DNA from 3 places in the Streptomyces sp. NPDC006512 genome. Region 3 is predicted to be linked to each of the others. Evidence: predicted binding sites of a transcription regulator. Region 3 holds the regulator's gene; each other region holds the start of a gene.
The links. Region 3 encodes HrcA, which represses chaperone genes, less so after heat shock. Its sites were predicted from a motif close to TTNGCACTCNGNNNNNCNGAGTGCNAA; they were not measured.

Region 1 (5,265 bases), on a different contig from region 3:
TCCTCGGGCCGGGCCCAACACCGGCCCCGCCCCACGGGACACCCCCCGACCCGGGCGGCTAGGTTGCGCCTATGACGACTGCGTTGATTACGGGATCCACGGCGGGCATCGGCGCCGCCTTCGCCCGCCGGCTCGCCTCCCAGGGGCACAACCTCGTGCTGGTGGCCCGCGACACCAAGCGGCTGGCCGAGCAGGCCACCGAGCTGCACGACCGCCACGGCATCGAGGCCGAGGTACTGGCCGCGGACCTGTCCACCGAGGAGGGCATCTCGGCCGTCGAGACCCGCCTGGAGGACCGTACGCACCCGGTGGACCTGCTGGTCAACAACGCCGGCTTCGGCAACAAGGGCCGCTACCTCGAAGTCTCCATGGCCGACGAGCTGGCCATGATCAAGGTGCACGTGGAGGCGGTGCTGCGGCTGACCTCGGCGGCGACCGCCTCGATGCGCGAGCGCGGGCGCGGCGGGGTCGTCAACGTGGCCTCGGTGGCGGCGTTCGTGCCGCGCGGGACCTACGGGGCAAGCAAGGCCTGGGTCGTGCAGTTCACCCAGGGCGCGGCCAAGGACCTGGCGGGCTCCGGGGTGCGGCTGATGGCCCTGTGCCCCGGCTTCGTCCGGACCGAGTTCCACCAGCGGGCCGGCATGGGAACGGACAACATCCCCGGCTGGCTGTGGCTGGACGCCGACAAGCTGGTGGCCGCGGCGCTGGCCGACCTGGCGCGCGGCAAGACCGTGTCGATCCCGGACCCGCGGTACAAGGCGCTGATGGGCGTCGTGAAGCTGACGCCGCGCGGGCTGCTCGGCGGCGTGTCGTCCCGTACGGGCCGCAAGTACGGCCCCCAGTAGGCCGTCCGACTCGTCGGTAAACCCGCCATCCGGGCGAAATCTCCCTAAAATGGACGTGTTCCATCCGGCCTGGGAGGCGACGCGATGACATTCGTACAGGTGATCGACTACGAAACCAGGCGGTTCGACGAGATGAACGCGCTCATCGACCGCTGGGCGGAGCAGAGCAGCGGCAGGCGCACCGCCACGCACACGATGATCGGCCAGGACCGGGACGCTCGGACCCACTACGTGGACATGGTGGAGTTCCCCTCGTACGAGGACGCCATGCGCAATTCGCACCTGCCCGAGACGGACCGGATGTTCCAGGAGATGGTGGCCCTCTGCGAGGGCATGCCGAAGTTCGTGAACCTCGACGTGGTCCGGGACGAGCACCTCAACAAGCAGCTCGTCGAGCGCGTGTTCCAGGAGGCCCTCATGGGCGGGGACATGACCGTCCTCGACGAGTGCTTCGCGACGAACTACATCGACCACGACGCCAGCAAGGAGGAGAGCACCGTCATCGGACGCGAGGCCATGCGCGCCGATGTGGAGACCTGGCGCTCGGCCTTCCACATGACCTTCGAGCCGGTGGCCCGGCTGGCCGAGGGCGACATGGTCACCACGGTGTGGAACTGGCGCGGCACCCACGACAAGGGCCCGTTCATGGGGGTCGCCCCGTCCGGGAAGACGTACGAGATGTCCGGGAGCACCACGTTCCGCTGCCTGGACGGGGAGATCATCGAGGGCTGGTGGCACTACAACCCCGGCTCCCTGCAACGGCAGATGGGCGGATCGGGTTCCCCGTACGGGTCCTGAGGCCGCATCACGGGGAAGGCCCCGCCCCGCGGCTGCGGGACGGGGCCTCCTCGGCGTGGTGCGTGCGGTCAGTGGCTGTGACCGTGGCCGTGGCCGTGACCGGCGTCGGCCTCTTCCTCGGCCGGCTTCTCGACGACCAGGGTCTCGGTCGTGAGCAGCAGGGAGGCGATGGAAGCGGCGTTCTCCAGCGCGGAGCGGGTGACCTTGACCGGGTCGATGACGCCGGCCTTGACCAGGTCGCCGTACTCGCCGGTGGCGGCGTTGAAGCCCTGGCCCTTGTCGAGCTCGGCGACCTTCGAGGTGATGACGTAGCCCTCGAGGCCGGCGTTCTCGGCGATCCAGCGCAGCGGCTCGACGGCGGCGCGGCGGACGACGGAGACGCCGGTGCCCTCGTCGCCGGTCAGGCCGAGGTTGCCCTCCAGGACCTTGACGGCGTGGACGAGCGCGGAGCCACCGCCGGAGACGATGCCCTCCTCGACCGCGGCGCGGGTCGCCGAGATGGCGTCCTCGAGGCGGTGCTTCTTCTCCTTGAGCTCCACCTCGGTGGCGGCGCCGACCTTGATGACGCAGACGCCGCCGGCGAGCTTCGCCAGGCGCTCCTGCAGCTTCTCGCGGTCCCAGTCGGAGTCCGTGGACTCGATCTCGGCCTTGATCTGGTTGACGCGGCCCGCGACGTCGGCGGAGTTGCCGCCGCCGTCGACGATGGTCGTGTCGTCCTTGGAGACGGTCACGCGGCGCGCGGAGCCCAGGACGTCCAGACCGGCCTGGTCGAGCTTGAGGCCGACCTCCTCGGCGATGACGGTCGCACCGGTGAGGGTGGCGATGTCCTGGAGCATGGCCTTGCGGCGGTCACCGAAGCCGGGGGCCTTGACGGCGACCGCGTTGAAGGTGCCGCGGATCTTGTTGACGACGAGGGTGGAGAGCGCCTCGCCCTCGACGTCCTCGGCGATGATCAGCAGCGGCTTGGAGGCGCCGGCCTGGATGACCTTCTCCAGCAGCGGCAGCAGGTCCTGGATCGAGGAGATCTTGCCCTGGTGGATCAGGATGTACGGGTCATCGAGGATGGCCTCCATACGCTCCTGGTCGGACACCATGTACGGCGACAGGTAGCCCTTGTCGAAGGCCATGCCCTCGGTGAACTCGAGCTCCAGGCCGAAGGCGTTGGACTCCTCGACGGTGATGACACCGTCCTTGCCGACCTTGTCCATCGCCTCGGCGATGAGCTCGCCGACCTGCGAGTCCTGCGCGGAGAGCGCGGCCACGGCGGCGATGTCGGACTTGTCCTCGATCGGGCGGGCGGTCGCGAGGAGCTCCTCGGACACGGCCTTGACCGCGGCGTCGATGCCCTTCTTCAGGGCGGCCGGGGAAGCACCCGCGGCGACGTTGCGCAGACCCTCGCGGACCAGCGCCTGGGCCAGCACGGTGGCGGTGGTGGTGCCGTCGCCCGCGATGTCGTTGGTCTTGGTCGCCACCTCCTTCACGAGCTGCGCGCCCAGGTTCTCGTACGGGTCGTCCAGCTCGACCTCGCGAGCGATGGTGACACCGTCGTTGGTGATGGTGGGGGCGCCGAACTTCTTGTCGATGACGACGTTGCGGCCCTTGGGGCCGATCGTCACCTTGACCGTGTCGGCAAGCTTGTTGACGCCGCGCTCGAGGGCGCGACGGGCGTCCTCGTCGAACTTCAGGATCTTCGCCATGGGAGCGGTTCAGCCCTCTCGAAAACTCGGGTTTAACGAACTGCGCCCCTCGCCGCCCGGCAATCAGCGGGGTGACCAGGGGCGCAGCTCAAAGCAAAACGTGAAGTACCGGTGGTGCTTACTTCTCGACGATCGCGAGCACGTCGCGAGCCGAGAGGACGAGGTACTCCTCGCCGCTGTACTTCACTTCGGTGCCGCCGTACTTGCTGTACAGCACGATGTCGCCGACGCTGACGTCCAGCGGGAGACGCTGGCCGTCCTCGAAGCGACCCGGACCGACCGCAAGGACGACGCCCTCCTGGGGCTTCTCCTTCGCGGTGTCCGGGATGACCAGGCCGGAGGCCGTGGTCTGCTCGGCGTCGAGCGGCTGGACCACAATGCGGTCCTCAAGCGGCTTGATGGCAACCTTGGAGCTGGCGGTCGTCACGATCCGACCTCCCCCTTCGGAGATCCGGGGTTAACTGTCTGAGGTGGCGACCAGGTCGATCCGTCGTCGCGGGTGCCGGACCTGCCTGTCGCTGTGTTGGCACTCACCAGGGGCGAGTGCCAGGTGCGAGACTATTCCGGCGATTAGCACTCGGTCAAGCGGAGTGCCAACACGCTCCACCGGAGCTGGACGGAACAGGCCGTCAGATTCCTGTCCCGCCGCTGGTCAGAGGCTTTTGAGGGGCTCAGAAATCCCCCTGTTCCAGTGGTCTGACGGACACTAGTATCCCGATCATGAACACTTCAACGGGGGCGGACCGGGGCGCCGCGGCGCGCGGCATCGGCTTCAGACGCCTGTACGGAACCGTCATCTCCATCGCCGGCACGGTGATCCTGCTCTACTTCGTCATCCCCCGGATGACGACCCAGCTGACCGGCGTCGAGGGCTCGTTCACCGCCGTCTCCTGCACCCCGTACGACGCGCGCGACGAAGACGACAAGAGCGTGATGTGCAGCGGCTCCTTCACCGCCGCGGACGGCTCCTTCTCGCTCGGCCGGGTCTCGGTGGACACCACCTTCGACGCCCTGCCCACCGCCCCCGTCGACACCGTCGCGAGCGGCCCGGACGCCACCGAGATCGTCTCCGCCGACCCCAGGGCCTGGCAGATACCCGGCGCCACCGGACTGCTCTGCCTCGGCTTCGCCGTCTGGAACGTCACCTCCATCGCCCGGCACGTCCGCGACTCCCGCCGCCCGGCCGCGGCGAACCCCGCTCCGGCTCCGGCTCCCGCGGAGCCGACGGCGGCCTGAGGACGTTCCCGCCCGGTATGTGACGCTTGACCGGTGCGCATCCTGGTGGTCGAAGACGAAGAGAACCTGGCCGAATCCCTCAGGCAGGGCCTGTCCGCCGACGGCCACCGCGTCGAGGTGGCCCACGACGGACACCGCGGCCTCGACCTCGCCCTCACCGGCGGACCGTACGACGTCGTGGTCCTGGACCTGATGCTCCCGGGCCTCGGCGGCCACGAGATCTGCACCCGGATGCGCGCCCACGGCGACCCCACCCCCGTCCTGATGCTGACCGCCCGGGACGGCGAGCACGACGAGGCCGACGGGCTCGACGCCGGCGCCGACGACTACCTCACCAAGCCGTTCTCCTTCGTGGTGCTGGGCGCGCGCCTGCGCGCCCTCGCCCGCCGGGCCGCCGCCCCCGAGCCCACCGTGCTCCAGGCTGGCGACCTGGTCCTCGACCCCCATGACCGGCGCTGCCGCCGCGGCACCCGGGAGATCGAACTCACCGCCCGCGAACTGGGCGTGCTCGCCTGCCTGATGCGACGGCCCGGCCGGGCCGTCGCCAAACAGGACGTCCTCGACGAGGTCTGGGACGCCCCGCACGGCATCGACCCGAACATCGTCGAGGTGTACGTCTCCTCCCTGCGCAAGAAGATCGACGCCCCCTTCGGCCGCCGCTCCATCCTCACCGTCCACGGCACCGGCTA
Region 2 (5,265 bases), on a different contig from region 3:
GCAGGGCGTCCTGGAGCACGTACCCGTCGACCTGGTCCCGGATCCCCTGCGGCAGACGCTCCCACCACTCGGTCCGCGCCGTTGCCCCCATCATGCGAAGCCCCCGTGTCCGCGCGGCCCTCACCACGGGGCCCCCGCGCGACCCTAACCCCGGGCGGCCTCGACGAACGCGCGAATAAGAGCGGGGGACTTGACCCCGCGCTCGCTCTCGACGCCGCTGGAGACGTCCACGCCCCAGGCGCCCGTCGCCGCGAGCGCCTCGCGGACGTTGCCCGGGGTCAGCCCGCCGGCCAGCAGCCACCGGCCCACGGGCGCGGAGAACTCCGCCGACCCCCAGTTCCACGGCTTGCCCGAGCCCGGGTCCGGGGCGTCGAGCAGCAGCAGGTCCTCCCCGAGCTCCCCGCAGCGCTTCACGTGCTCGGCGGTGGCCCGGAGCAGCGTCCGGCCGGGCGCGCGGAGTTCCTCGTAGTACTCGGGCCCCTCGTCCCCGTGGAGCTGTACGGCGCGCACCCCGCTCTCCTCGGTGAGCCGGCGCACCTCCCCGACCGGCTGCCGCCGGAACACCCCGACGGTGAGCACCCCGTCCGGCACGCCCGCCACGAGGGCCCGCGCCGTGGCGGCGTCGACCGTGCGGGGGCTGCCCGGGGCGAAGACGAAGCCGACGGCGTCGGCCCCGGCGGCCACGGCCACCTCCACGTCGTGGGCGGTCTTCAGGCCACAGATCTTGACGAAGGGAGTGCTGCGTTCGCTCATACCCCGATCCAACCAAACCCGGCCCCCCACCGCCGCCCCGTCCCAAGCGCCGGGCACACCACCCCGCACCCCACCGGCCGGGGACGAGGCCGCAAAACCGCTCGGTCCGGGGCCCGGGCGGACCTCAGAATGGCCCCATGGACGACAACGGGGTGGACATCACCACAGGCGGAGCGGACTCCGAGCTCGACGCGCGGCTGAGCAAGGAACTGGACGCCTTCAACCTGGCGGCCACGGCGGGACACGAGCAGGCGGAGTTCACCGTACGGATCACGGACGCGGACGGCGCGCTCGTCGCGGGGCTGTCCGACTGGAGCTGGGGCGACCGGGCGGGCATCGGCATGACGTGGGTCCGCGCGGACAGCCGGGGCGGCGGCTGGGGCGCGAAGCTGCTGGCCGCGGCCGAGGAGGAGGCCCGCCGCCGGGGCTGCGTGAGCATCCTGGTCTCCTCGTTCACCTTCCAGGCCCCGGCCTTCTACGCCCGCCACGGCTACGAGGAGACCGCCCGCGTCCCCGGCTTCCCGGCCGGCCACGAGGACGTCTGGTTCCTCAAGCGCCTGGCCTGACCCCGTCGAGCGCCTGGCCCGACCCCGTCCGCCCGCCGCCCGGCGGAAACGCCCGAGGGCGGCACCCCCCGTGGGGTGCCGCCCTCGTTCGAGAACAGCCGATCAGCCAGGGGCCGATCAGAAGTCCATGTCACCGCCCGGCATGCCGCCGCCCGCGGGGGCACCGGCCTTCTCGGGCTTGTCGGCGATGACGGCCTCGGTGGTGAGGAAGAGGGCCGCGATCGACGCCGCGTTCTGCAGCGCGGAACGGGTGACCTTCGCCGGGTCGATGATGCCCTCGGCGATCATGTCGACGTACTCGCCGGTCGCGGCGTTCAGGCCCCAGCCGATCTGCAGGTTGCGGACCTTCTCCACGACGACGCCACCCTCGAGACCACCGTTGACGGCGATCTGCTTGAGCGGGGCCTCCAGCGCGAGCTTCACGGCGTTGGCGCCGGTCGCCTCGTCACCGGTGAGCTCCAGCTTCTCGAAGACCGAGGAGGCCTGGAGCAGGGCCACGCCACCACCGGCGACGATGCCCTCTTCGACGGCCGCCTTCGCGTTGCGAACGGCGTCCTCGATGCGGTGCTTGCGCTCCTTGAGCTCGACCTCGGTCGCGGCACCGGCCTTGATGACCGCGACGCCGCCGGCGAGCTTCGCCAGGCGCTCCTGCAGCTTCTCGCGGTCGTAGTCCGAGTCGGAGTTCTCGATCTCGGCGCGGATCTGGTTCACGCGACCGGCGACCTGGTCGCTGTCACCGGCACCGTCGACGATGGTGGTCTCGTCCTTGGTGATGACGACCTTGCGGGCTCGGCCGAGCAGGTCGAGACCGGCGTTCTCCAGCTTGAGGCCGACCTCCTCGGAGATGACCGTGCCGCCCGTGAGGATGGCGATGTCACCGAGCATGGCCTTGCGGCGGTCGCCGAAGCCCGGGGCCTTGACGGCGACGGACTTGAAGGTGCCGCGGATCTTGTTGACGACCAGGGTCGACAGGGCCTCGCCCTCGACGTCCTCGGCGATGATCAGCAGCGGCTTGCCGGACTGCATGACCTTCTCCAGGAGCGGCAGCAGGTCCTTGACCGAGCCGATCTTGGAGTTGACGATCAGGATGTACGGGTCGTCGAGGGACGACTCCATGCGCTCCATGTCGGTGGCGAAGTACGCCGAGATGTAGCCCTTGTCGAAGCGCATGCCCTCGGTGAGCTCAAGCTCCAGACCGAAGGTCTGCGACTCCTCGACGGTGATGACGCCTTCCTTGCCGACCTTGTCCATCGCCTCGGCGATGAGCTCGCCGATCTGGGTGTCGGCGGCGGAGATGGAGGCCGTGGAGGCGATCTGCTCCTTGGTCTCGACGTCCTTGGCCTGCGACAGCAGGGCGGCGGAGACGGCCTCGACGGCCTTCTCGATGCCACGCTTGAGGGCCATCGGGTTGGCGCCGGCGGCTACGTTGCGCAGGCCCTCGCGGACGAGCGCCTGGGCCAGCACGGTGGCGGTGGTCGTACCGTCGCCGGCGACGTCGTCCGTCTTCTTGGCGACTTCCTTGACCAGCTCGGCGCCGATCTTCTCGTACGGGTCCTCGAGCTCGATCTCCTTGGCGATGGAGACACCGTCGTTGGTGATCGTGGGGGCGCCCCACTTCTTCTCAAGGACGACGTTGCGACCCTTGGGGCCAAGGGTGACCTTGACGGCGTCGGCGAGCTGGTTCATCCCACGCTCGAGACCGCGCCGGGCCTCCTCGTTGAACGCAATGATCTTGGCCATCTGAAGTGGTCCTCCCGGACAGGGGTGGATTGCTCCGGACCGCGCCCGCGCCCGCGACGGACGGCCTGCGGACCCGGCGGTTCCTTCCCGCCGGACCCTGCGGGCCTCACCGGCCCGGTCCTCGTCTTAGTAGCACTCTCACCTGGAGAGTGCTAACGCCAATGATTAGCACTCGACCCCCGCGAGTGCAAGCGGCTTCGAGCAACGCCCCGCCGACTTCGCGCCAGGGGCCGGGCGGCACAAGGGTCCCGGGGGCCCCACGCAGGAGGGGCCCACATCCCGTGTCCGGGATGTGGGCCCCTCCTGCGTGAGTGCGTCGGTGGTCGATCGCGCTTGGACTCAGCCGGCCGCGAGCTTGACCATGTCCGCCTGCGGGCCCTTCTGGCCCTGCGAGATCTCGAACTCGACCCGCTGACCCTCTTCAAGGGTGCGGTACCCGTCCATCTGGATGGCGCTGTAGTGGACGAACACATCCGCGCCACCGTCGACCGCGATGAAGCCGTAGCCCTTCTCCGCGTTGAACCACTTGACGGTGCCCTGAGCCATGCCTAACTCCCCTATTACTGGCCCTTGCGCAGATCCGCACTTCGCGGACCCGGGTCAGAACTTGCGCCGGAACGCCTCGACCGGGGCTGAATGTATCCGCACCGCTGCTGTCTGCAACAGGTCAATCCGACGAGAATTCTGGACACGCGGAAACATTGAAATAGAGTGAAAATTTGGCATATTCCAGGGCAACTCGGGCCTGACAATCCACGCCAAAGCCCCAAAGCGCGCGCACATGTTGACTCAATGTCAACCCTCTCGCGACCCGCTCATATGCGGCGGGCAAGACCAGCGGAGGGGACTTCCCCAACTCTACCGCGACCAATCAAGCAGAATTGCCCCCTCCGCTTATTGGCGGAGGGGGCAATTCGGAAAAGCGGTCACCCCGGAAGGGCGCGGTCCGGCGGGGATCAGCCCCCGGCGACGGCCGGAATGATCGAGACGCCGGCACCGTCGGGCGTCGCCGTCTGCAGGCCGCCCTCGAAGCGCACGTCGTCGTCGTTGACGTAGACGTTCACGAAGCGGCGCAGCTTGCCCTGGTCGTCCAGGACGCGCGCGGCGATGCCCGGGTGGTTCTTCTCCAGGGAGTCGATGACCTCGGCCAGGGTCGCGCCCTCGGCCGGGACCTCGGCCACGCCGCCGGTGTAGGTGCGCAGGATGGTGGGGATGCGGACGTTGACGCTCATGGCGCTACCGCCTTTCCGGGTGTCGTGGTGGAGGTCAGGCGAGGTTGGCGGCGCGGAAGGCGTCCAGGCTCGGGCGGATCGTGGCGGTCTGGCCGCTGTCGGCGGCCACCGCCTCCAGGGTCTTGAGGCCGTCGCCGGTGTTCAGGACCACGGTGGTCAGCGCCGGGTCCAGCTGCCCGTTCTCGATCAGCTTCTTCGTGACGCCGACGGTCACGCCGCCCGCGGTCTCGGCGAAGATGCCCTCGGTCTGGGCGAGGAGCTTGATGGCCTCGACGACCTGCTCGTCGTTGACGTCCTCGACGTAGCCGCCGGTGCGCCGGGCGATGTCCAGGACGTACGGGCCGTCCGCCGGGTTGCCGATCGCCAGGGACTTGGCGATGGTGTTCGGCTTCTGCGGGCGGACCACCTCGTGCCCGGCCTTGAAGGCGGTGGACACCGGGGAACAGCCCTCGGCCTGGGCGCCGAAGATCTTGTACGGCTTGTCCTCGACGAGACCGAGCTTGATCAGCTCCTGGAGACCCTTGTCGATCTTCGTCAGCTGGGAGCCGGACGCGATCGGGATGACGATCTGGTCGGGCAGCCGCCAGCCGAGCTGCTCGCAGATCTCGTAGGCGAGGGTCTTGGAGCCCTCGCCGTAGTACGGCCGCAGGTTGACGTTGACGAAGCCCCAGCCCTCGCCCAGCGGGTCGCCGATGAGCTCGGAGCAGAACCGGTTGACGTCGTCGTAGTTGCCCTCGATGCCGACCAGGTCGCCACCGTAGACACCGGCCATGACGACCTTGCCCTGCTCCAGGTCGTGCGGGATGAACACGCAGGAGCGGAAGCCGGCGCGGGCGGCCGCGGCGCCGACGGCGCCGGCCAGGTTGCCCGTGGAGGAGCAGGACAGGGTGGTGAAGCCGAAGGCGCGGGCGGCCTCGACGGCGATGGCCACGACACGGTCCTTGAAGGAGTGCGTCGGGTTGCCGGAGTCGTCC
Region 3 (5,265 bases):
ACCGCACCCACACGCCCGGCCGCCCCGAGGCCTGCGTCGCGGAGGCGCGGGAGGCCGGCTTCGAGCACGTCAACCTGGACCTGATCTACGGCACCCCGGGGGAGTCCGACGACGACTGGCGCGCCTCCCTGGAAGCCGCGCTGGGCGCCGGACCCGACCACGTCAGCGCCTACGCCCTGATCGTCGAGGAGGGCACCCAGCTCGCCCGGCGGATCCGCCGCGGCGAGGTCCCGATGACCGACGACGACGTGCACGCCGACCGGTACCTGATCGCGGACTCCGTGATGGCCGCGGCGGGGTACTCCTGGTACGAGGTGTCGAACTGGGCCACCTCGGAGGCCGGCCGCTGCCTGCACAACGAGCTGTACTGGCGGGGAGCCGACTGGTGGGGCGCCGGACCGGGAGCCCACTCGCACGTCGGCGGCGTCCGCTGGTGGAACGTCAAGCACCCCGGCGCCTACGCGGCCGCCCTCGCGGAGGGCCGCTCCCCCGGCGCGGGGCGCGAGCTCCTCTCGGCGGAGGACCGGCGCGTGGAGCGGATCCTGCTGGAGCTGCGCCTCGTGGACGGCGTCCCGCTGTCCCTCCTCGCCCCGGCCGGCCTCGCCGCGGCCGGCAAGGCCCTGGGCGACGGCCTCCTGGAGCCCGGCCCCTACGGGGCGGGACGGGCGGTGCTGACCCTGCGCGGGCGGCTGCTGGCCGACGCGGTGGTCCGGGACCTGGTCGACTGAGGACCCGGGCCCGGGCCGGCTCAGGGGGCGGTGACGAAGTCGATCAGCTCCTCGACGCGGCCCAGCAGGGCGGGCTCCAGGTCCCGGTACGAGGACACGCGCGACAGGATGTGCTGCCAGGCGGCGCCGGTGTTCTCCGGCCAGCCCAGGGCGCGGCAGACGCCCGTCTTCCAGTCCTGGCCGCGCGGCACCGTCGGCCACGCCGGAATGCCCAGCGCGGAGGGTTTCACCGCCTCCCAGACGTCCACGTACGGGTGGCCGACGACGAGCACGTCCGCGCCGGTCACCGCCGCCGCGATCCGGGACTCCTTCGAGCCCGGCACCAGGTGGTCCACCAGGACGCCCAGCCGGGCGTCCGGCGCCGGGCCGAACTCCGCGACGACGGCCGGCAGGTCGTCGACGCCCTCCAGGTACTCCACCACCACGCCCTCGATGCGCAGGTCGTCGCCCCAGACCCGCTCCACCAGCTCGGCGTCGTGCCGCCCCTCGACGTAGATCCGCCCGGCCCGGGCCACCCGCGCCCGGGCCCCGGGGACGGCCACCGAGCCCGAAGCCGTACGGGCGGGCGCGGCCGGCGCCCGCGCGGGACGGGTCAGGGTCACGGGGGCGCCCTCCAGCAGGAAGCCGGCCGGCTCCAGGGGGAAGACCCGGCGCTTGCCGAAGCGGTCCTCCAGGGTCACGGTGCCCGCCTCGCAGCCGGTCACCGCGCCGCAGAAGTCGGTGCCCGCCGCCTCGACCACCAGACCGGGGTCCGCCGGCACCTCGGGGACGGCCCGGGGGCGCTTCCACTGCGGGGTCAGGTCGGGGGAGTACTCGCGCATCCGGCCGAGGGTAGGAGAGCCGCGCCGCTCACGCCTCCGACACGCCGAACCGGTCCGCCAGTGTGGCGCGTTGCTCACGCACGAAGGCGGCCGTGACCAGCGCTCCGTGACCCGGCACGTACACGGCGTCGTCCCCGCCCAGGGACAGCAGCCGGTCCAGGGCGGCGGGCCACTGCCCGGGCACGGCGTCCGTCCCCGCCTGGGGCTCGCCCGACTCCTCGACGAGGTCCCCGCAGAACACCACCTCCCGCTCGCCCGGCACGAACACGGTCAGGTCGTGCTGCGAGTGCGCGGGCCCGAGGTTGGCCAGCAGCACCTGCACCCCGCCCAGCTCCAGCGTCCACTCGCCCGAGACCAGGTGCCCCGGCGCCCGCAGCAGCCCCGCGGCCTCGGCGGCCTCCGCCTCCGCCAGCCCGTGCCGGACCGCGCTCGCCCGCAGCTCCTCGCGGCCCTTGGCGGCCGACAGCATCCGGTCCAGGCCGACCGCACCGAAGACCTCGGCGTCCGGGAAGGCGGCCGCGCCCATCACATGGTCGAAATGTCCGTGTGTGAATGCGAGATGGGTCACGCCGCGGCCCGTGAGCCGCTCCACTTCGGCGCGCACCCGCGCACCCTCCGGCACGGACGAACCCGGGTCGATCAGGAGGACCGACTCGTCCCCCACCACCAGTCCCACCGTGCAGTCCCACACCGGAAGGCGGCGCCGGCCGGCCCGTCCGGTGAGCCTTTCCCAGCCCGCCTCTTCCCAACGTACGTCCATGCCGCGACGCTACCCTGGCGGGCCGCCCTTGCCCGTGGCGCACTACCCGGCCGTACACTGACCGGGGGATCTCTGGCACTCGGACGCCCAGAGTGCCAACGACGACCAGCAGGCGACCAGCCGACGACCGATCGACCGACCGCATCCGGAGGTGTGCGCGATGCTCAGTGAACGCAGGCTCGAGGTACTGCGCGCCATCGTCCAGGACTACGTCGGGACGGAGGAACCGGTCGGTTCCAAGGCGCTCACCGAGCGGCACCGCCTCGGCGTCTCCCCGGCCACCGTGCGCAACGACATGGCCGTGCTGGAGGAGGAGGGCTACATCGCCCAGCCCCACACCAGCGCCGGCCGGATCCCCACGGACAAGGGCTACCGCCTCTTCGTGGACAAGCTGGCGGGGGTCAAACCGCTGTCGACGCCCGAGCGCAGGGCCATCCAGAACTTCCTCGACGGCGCCGTCGACCTCGACGACGTGGTGGGCCGCACGGTGCGCCTGCTCGCCCAGCTCACCCGGCAGGTCGCCGTCGTCCAGTACCCCTCCCTGACCCGCTCCACCGTCCGGCACGTCGAGCTGCTGTCGCTGGCCCCGGCCCGGCTGATGCTCGTGGTGATCACGGACACCGGGCGGGTCGAGCAGCGCCTCGTGGACTGCCAGACGCCCTTCGGGGAGACCTCCCTGGCCGACCTGCGGGCGCGGCTGAACAGCCGGGTCGTCGGCCGTCGCTTCACCGACGTGCCGCAGCTCGTGCAGGACCTTCCGGAGTCGTTCGAGACCGAGGACCGGGCGACGGTCAAGGCCGTCCTCGCGACCCTCCTCGAAACGCTGGAGGAGGAGGCGGAGGAGCGGCTGATGATCGGCGGCACCGCCAACCTCACTCGCTTCGGACATGATTTTCCCTTGACGATCAGGCCGGTGCTGGAAGCGCTGGAGGAGCACGTCGTGCTCCTCAAGCTGCTGGGCGAGGCAGGGGAGTCGGGGATGGCGGTACGGATCGGTCACGAGAACGCCTACGAGGGACTCAACTCCACGTCGGTCGTCTCCGTCGGCTACGGTTCGGGCGGCGAGGCAGTCGCCAAACTCGGCGTGGTCGGACCGACCCGCATGGACTACCCCGGAACGATGGGAGCGGTACGCGCAGTGGCACGTTACGTCGGACAGATCCTGGCGGAGTCGTAAGTGGCCACGGACTACTACGCCGTACTCGGCGTGCGCCGCGACGCATCGCAGGACGAGATCAAGAAGGCCTTCCGGCGGCTCGCGCGCGAGCTGCACCCGGACGTCAATCCCGATCCCAAGACGCAAGAGCGCTTCAAGGAGATCAACGCCGCCTACGAGGTCCTCTCGGACCCGCAGAAGAAGCAGGTCTACGACCTCGGCGGCGACCCGCTGTCCTCCTCGGGCGGCGGCGGCGCGGGCGGCTTCGGCGCGGGCGGCTTCGGCAACTTCTCCGACATCATGGACGCCTTCTTCGGCCAGTCCCAGCAGCGCGGACCGCGCTCGCGGACCCGCCGCGGCCAGGACGCCATGATCCGCCTGGACCTGGAACTGGACGAGGCGGCCTTCGGGACGACCAAGGACATCCAGGTCGACACGGCGATCGTCTGCACCACCTGCTCCGGTGAGGGCGCCGCCCCCGGCACCTCCGCGCAGACCTGTGACATGTGCCGCGGCCGCGGTGAGGTCTCGCAGGTCACCCGGTCCTTCCTGGGCCAGGTCATGACCTCGCGCCCCTGCCCGCAGTGCCAGGGCTTCGGCACCGTGGTTCCGACCCCGTGCCCCGAGTGCGCGGGCGACGGCCGGGTCCGCTCCCGCCGCAGCCTCACGGTCAAGATCCCGGCCGGCGTCGAGAACGGCACCCGGATCCAGCTCGCGGGCGAGGGCGAGGTCGGCCCCGGCGGCGGCCCCGCCGGCGACCTGTACGTGGAGATCCACGAGCTGCCGCACCCCGTCTTCCAGCGGCGCGGCGACGACCTGCACTGCACGGTCACCATCCCGATGACCGCGGCCTCCCTCGGCACCAAGTGCCCGCTGGAGACCCTGGACGGCATGGAGGAGATCGACATCCGGCCCGGCACCCAGTCCGGCCAGTCGATCCCGCTGCACGGGCGCGGCGTCACCCACCTGCGCGGCGGCGGCCGCGGCGACCTGATCGTCCACGTCGAGGTCACCACCCCGAACAAGCTGGACGCCCAGCAGGAGGAGCTGCTGCGCCAGCTCGCCAAGCTGCGCGGCGAGGAGCGGCCCACGGGTCAGTTCGCGCCCGGCCAGCAGGGCCTGTTCAGCCGCCTGAAGGACGCGTTCAACGGCCGCTGAGCGGCCCGCGGAACCGCACCAGGAGCCCGGCCGGGGAACACCCCGGACCGGGCTCCGGCGCGTTCCGGGGAGCCCCTGAGGGCGCCGCGGGAAGCGGACTATGCCAGGCGAATGCCGTGATTCGGCCCGATGGGCGGGACGTGGCACGATGCAGTCCATGTCCTCCGCACCGAACGGTCTCTCCCCTTACCCGATCGTGCAGGCTCCCATGGCGGGCGGCGCCTCCTGCCCGCCCCTGACGGCCGCCGTGTGCGAGGCCGGCGGGCTGGGCTTCCTGGCCGGCGGCTACAAGACGGCCGACGGCATGTACCAGGAGATCAAACAGACGCGCGGGCTCACCCGCCGCCCCTTCGGCGTGAACCTCTTCATGCCGCAGACCGGCTACGTCGACCCGGCCGCCGTCGAGGCCTACCGCGGACAGCTCGCCGGCGAGGCCAGCTGGTACGAGGTCTCGCTCGCCGAGGAGGACATCATCGGCACCAGCGACGACGGCTACGACGCCAAGCTCGCCATCCTCCTCGAAGACCCCGTCGCCGTCGTCTCCTTCACCTTCGGCTGTCCGGCGCCCGCCGTGTTCACCCGCCTGCGCAAGGCCGGTACGTACGGCATCGTCACCGTGACCTCCGTCGACGAGGCCCGCGC

Region 1: a site for HrcA is predicted at 3,911-3,937, ahead of groES (co-chaperone GroES). Genes of this name have one in related genera too.
Region 2: a site for HrcA is predicted at 3,225-3,251, ahead of groL (chaperonin GroEL). Genes of this name have one in related genera too.

Annotation. Positions count from the first base shown of each region.
Region 1 covers NZ_JBEXPG010000002.1:153,473-158,737, forward strand. Annotated here, with positions in the region: gene ABZZ17_RS01965 (SDR family oxidoreductase) at 72-845, shown strand; gene ABZZ17_RS01970 (ester cyclase) at 930-1,643, shown strand; gene groL (chaperonin GroEL) at 1,712-3,340, opposite strand; gene groES (co-chaperone GroES) at 3,459-3,767, opposite strand; gene ABZZ17_RS01985 (hypothetical protein) at 4,061-4,576, shown strand; gene ABZZ17_RS01990 (response regulator transcription factor) at 4,610-5,265, shown strand, end outside.
Region 2 covers NZ_JBEXPG010000018.1:113,568-118,832, forward strand. Annotated here, with positions in the region: gene ABZZ17_RS15165 (hypothetical protein) at 1-94, opposite strand, end outside; gene ABZZ17_RS15170 (phosphoribosylanthranilate isomerase) at 145-753, opposite strand; gene ABZZ17_RS15175 (GNAT family N-acetyltransferase) at 891-1,319, shown strand; gene groL (chaperonin GroEL) at 1,437-3,059, opposite strand; gene ABZZ17_RS15185 (cold-shock protein) at 3,399-3,605, opposite strand; gene ABZZ17_RS15190 (ubiquitin-like small modifier protein 1) at 4,016-4,291, opposite strand; gene thrC (threonine synthase) at 4,326-5,265, opposite strand, start outside.
Region 3 covers NZ_JBEXPG010000010.1:76,332-81,596, forward strand. Annotated here, with positions in the region: gene hemW (radical SAM family heme chaperone HemW) at 1-728, shown strand, start outside; gene ABZZ17_RS10085 (DUF3097 domain-containing protein) at 749-1,549, opposite strand; gene ABZZ17_RS10090 (MBL fold metallo-hydrolase) at 1,578-2,309, opposite strand; gene hrcA (heat-inducible transcriptional repressor HrcA) at 2,470-3,486, shown strand; gene dnaJ (molecular chaperone DnaJ) at 3,487-4,623, shown strand; gene ABZZ17_RS10105 (nitronate monooxygenase) at 4,781-5,265, shown strand, end outside.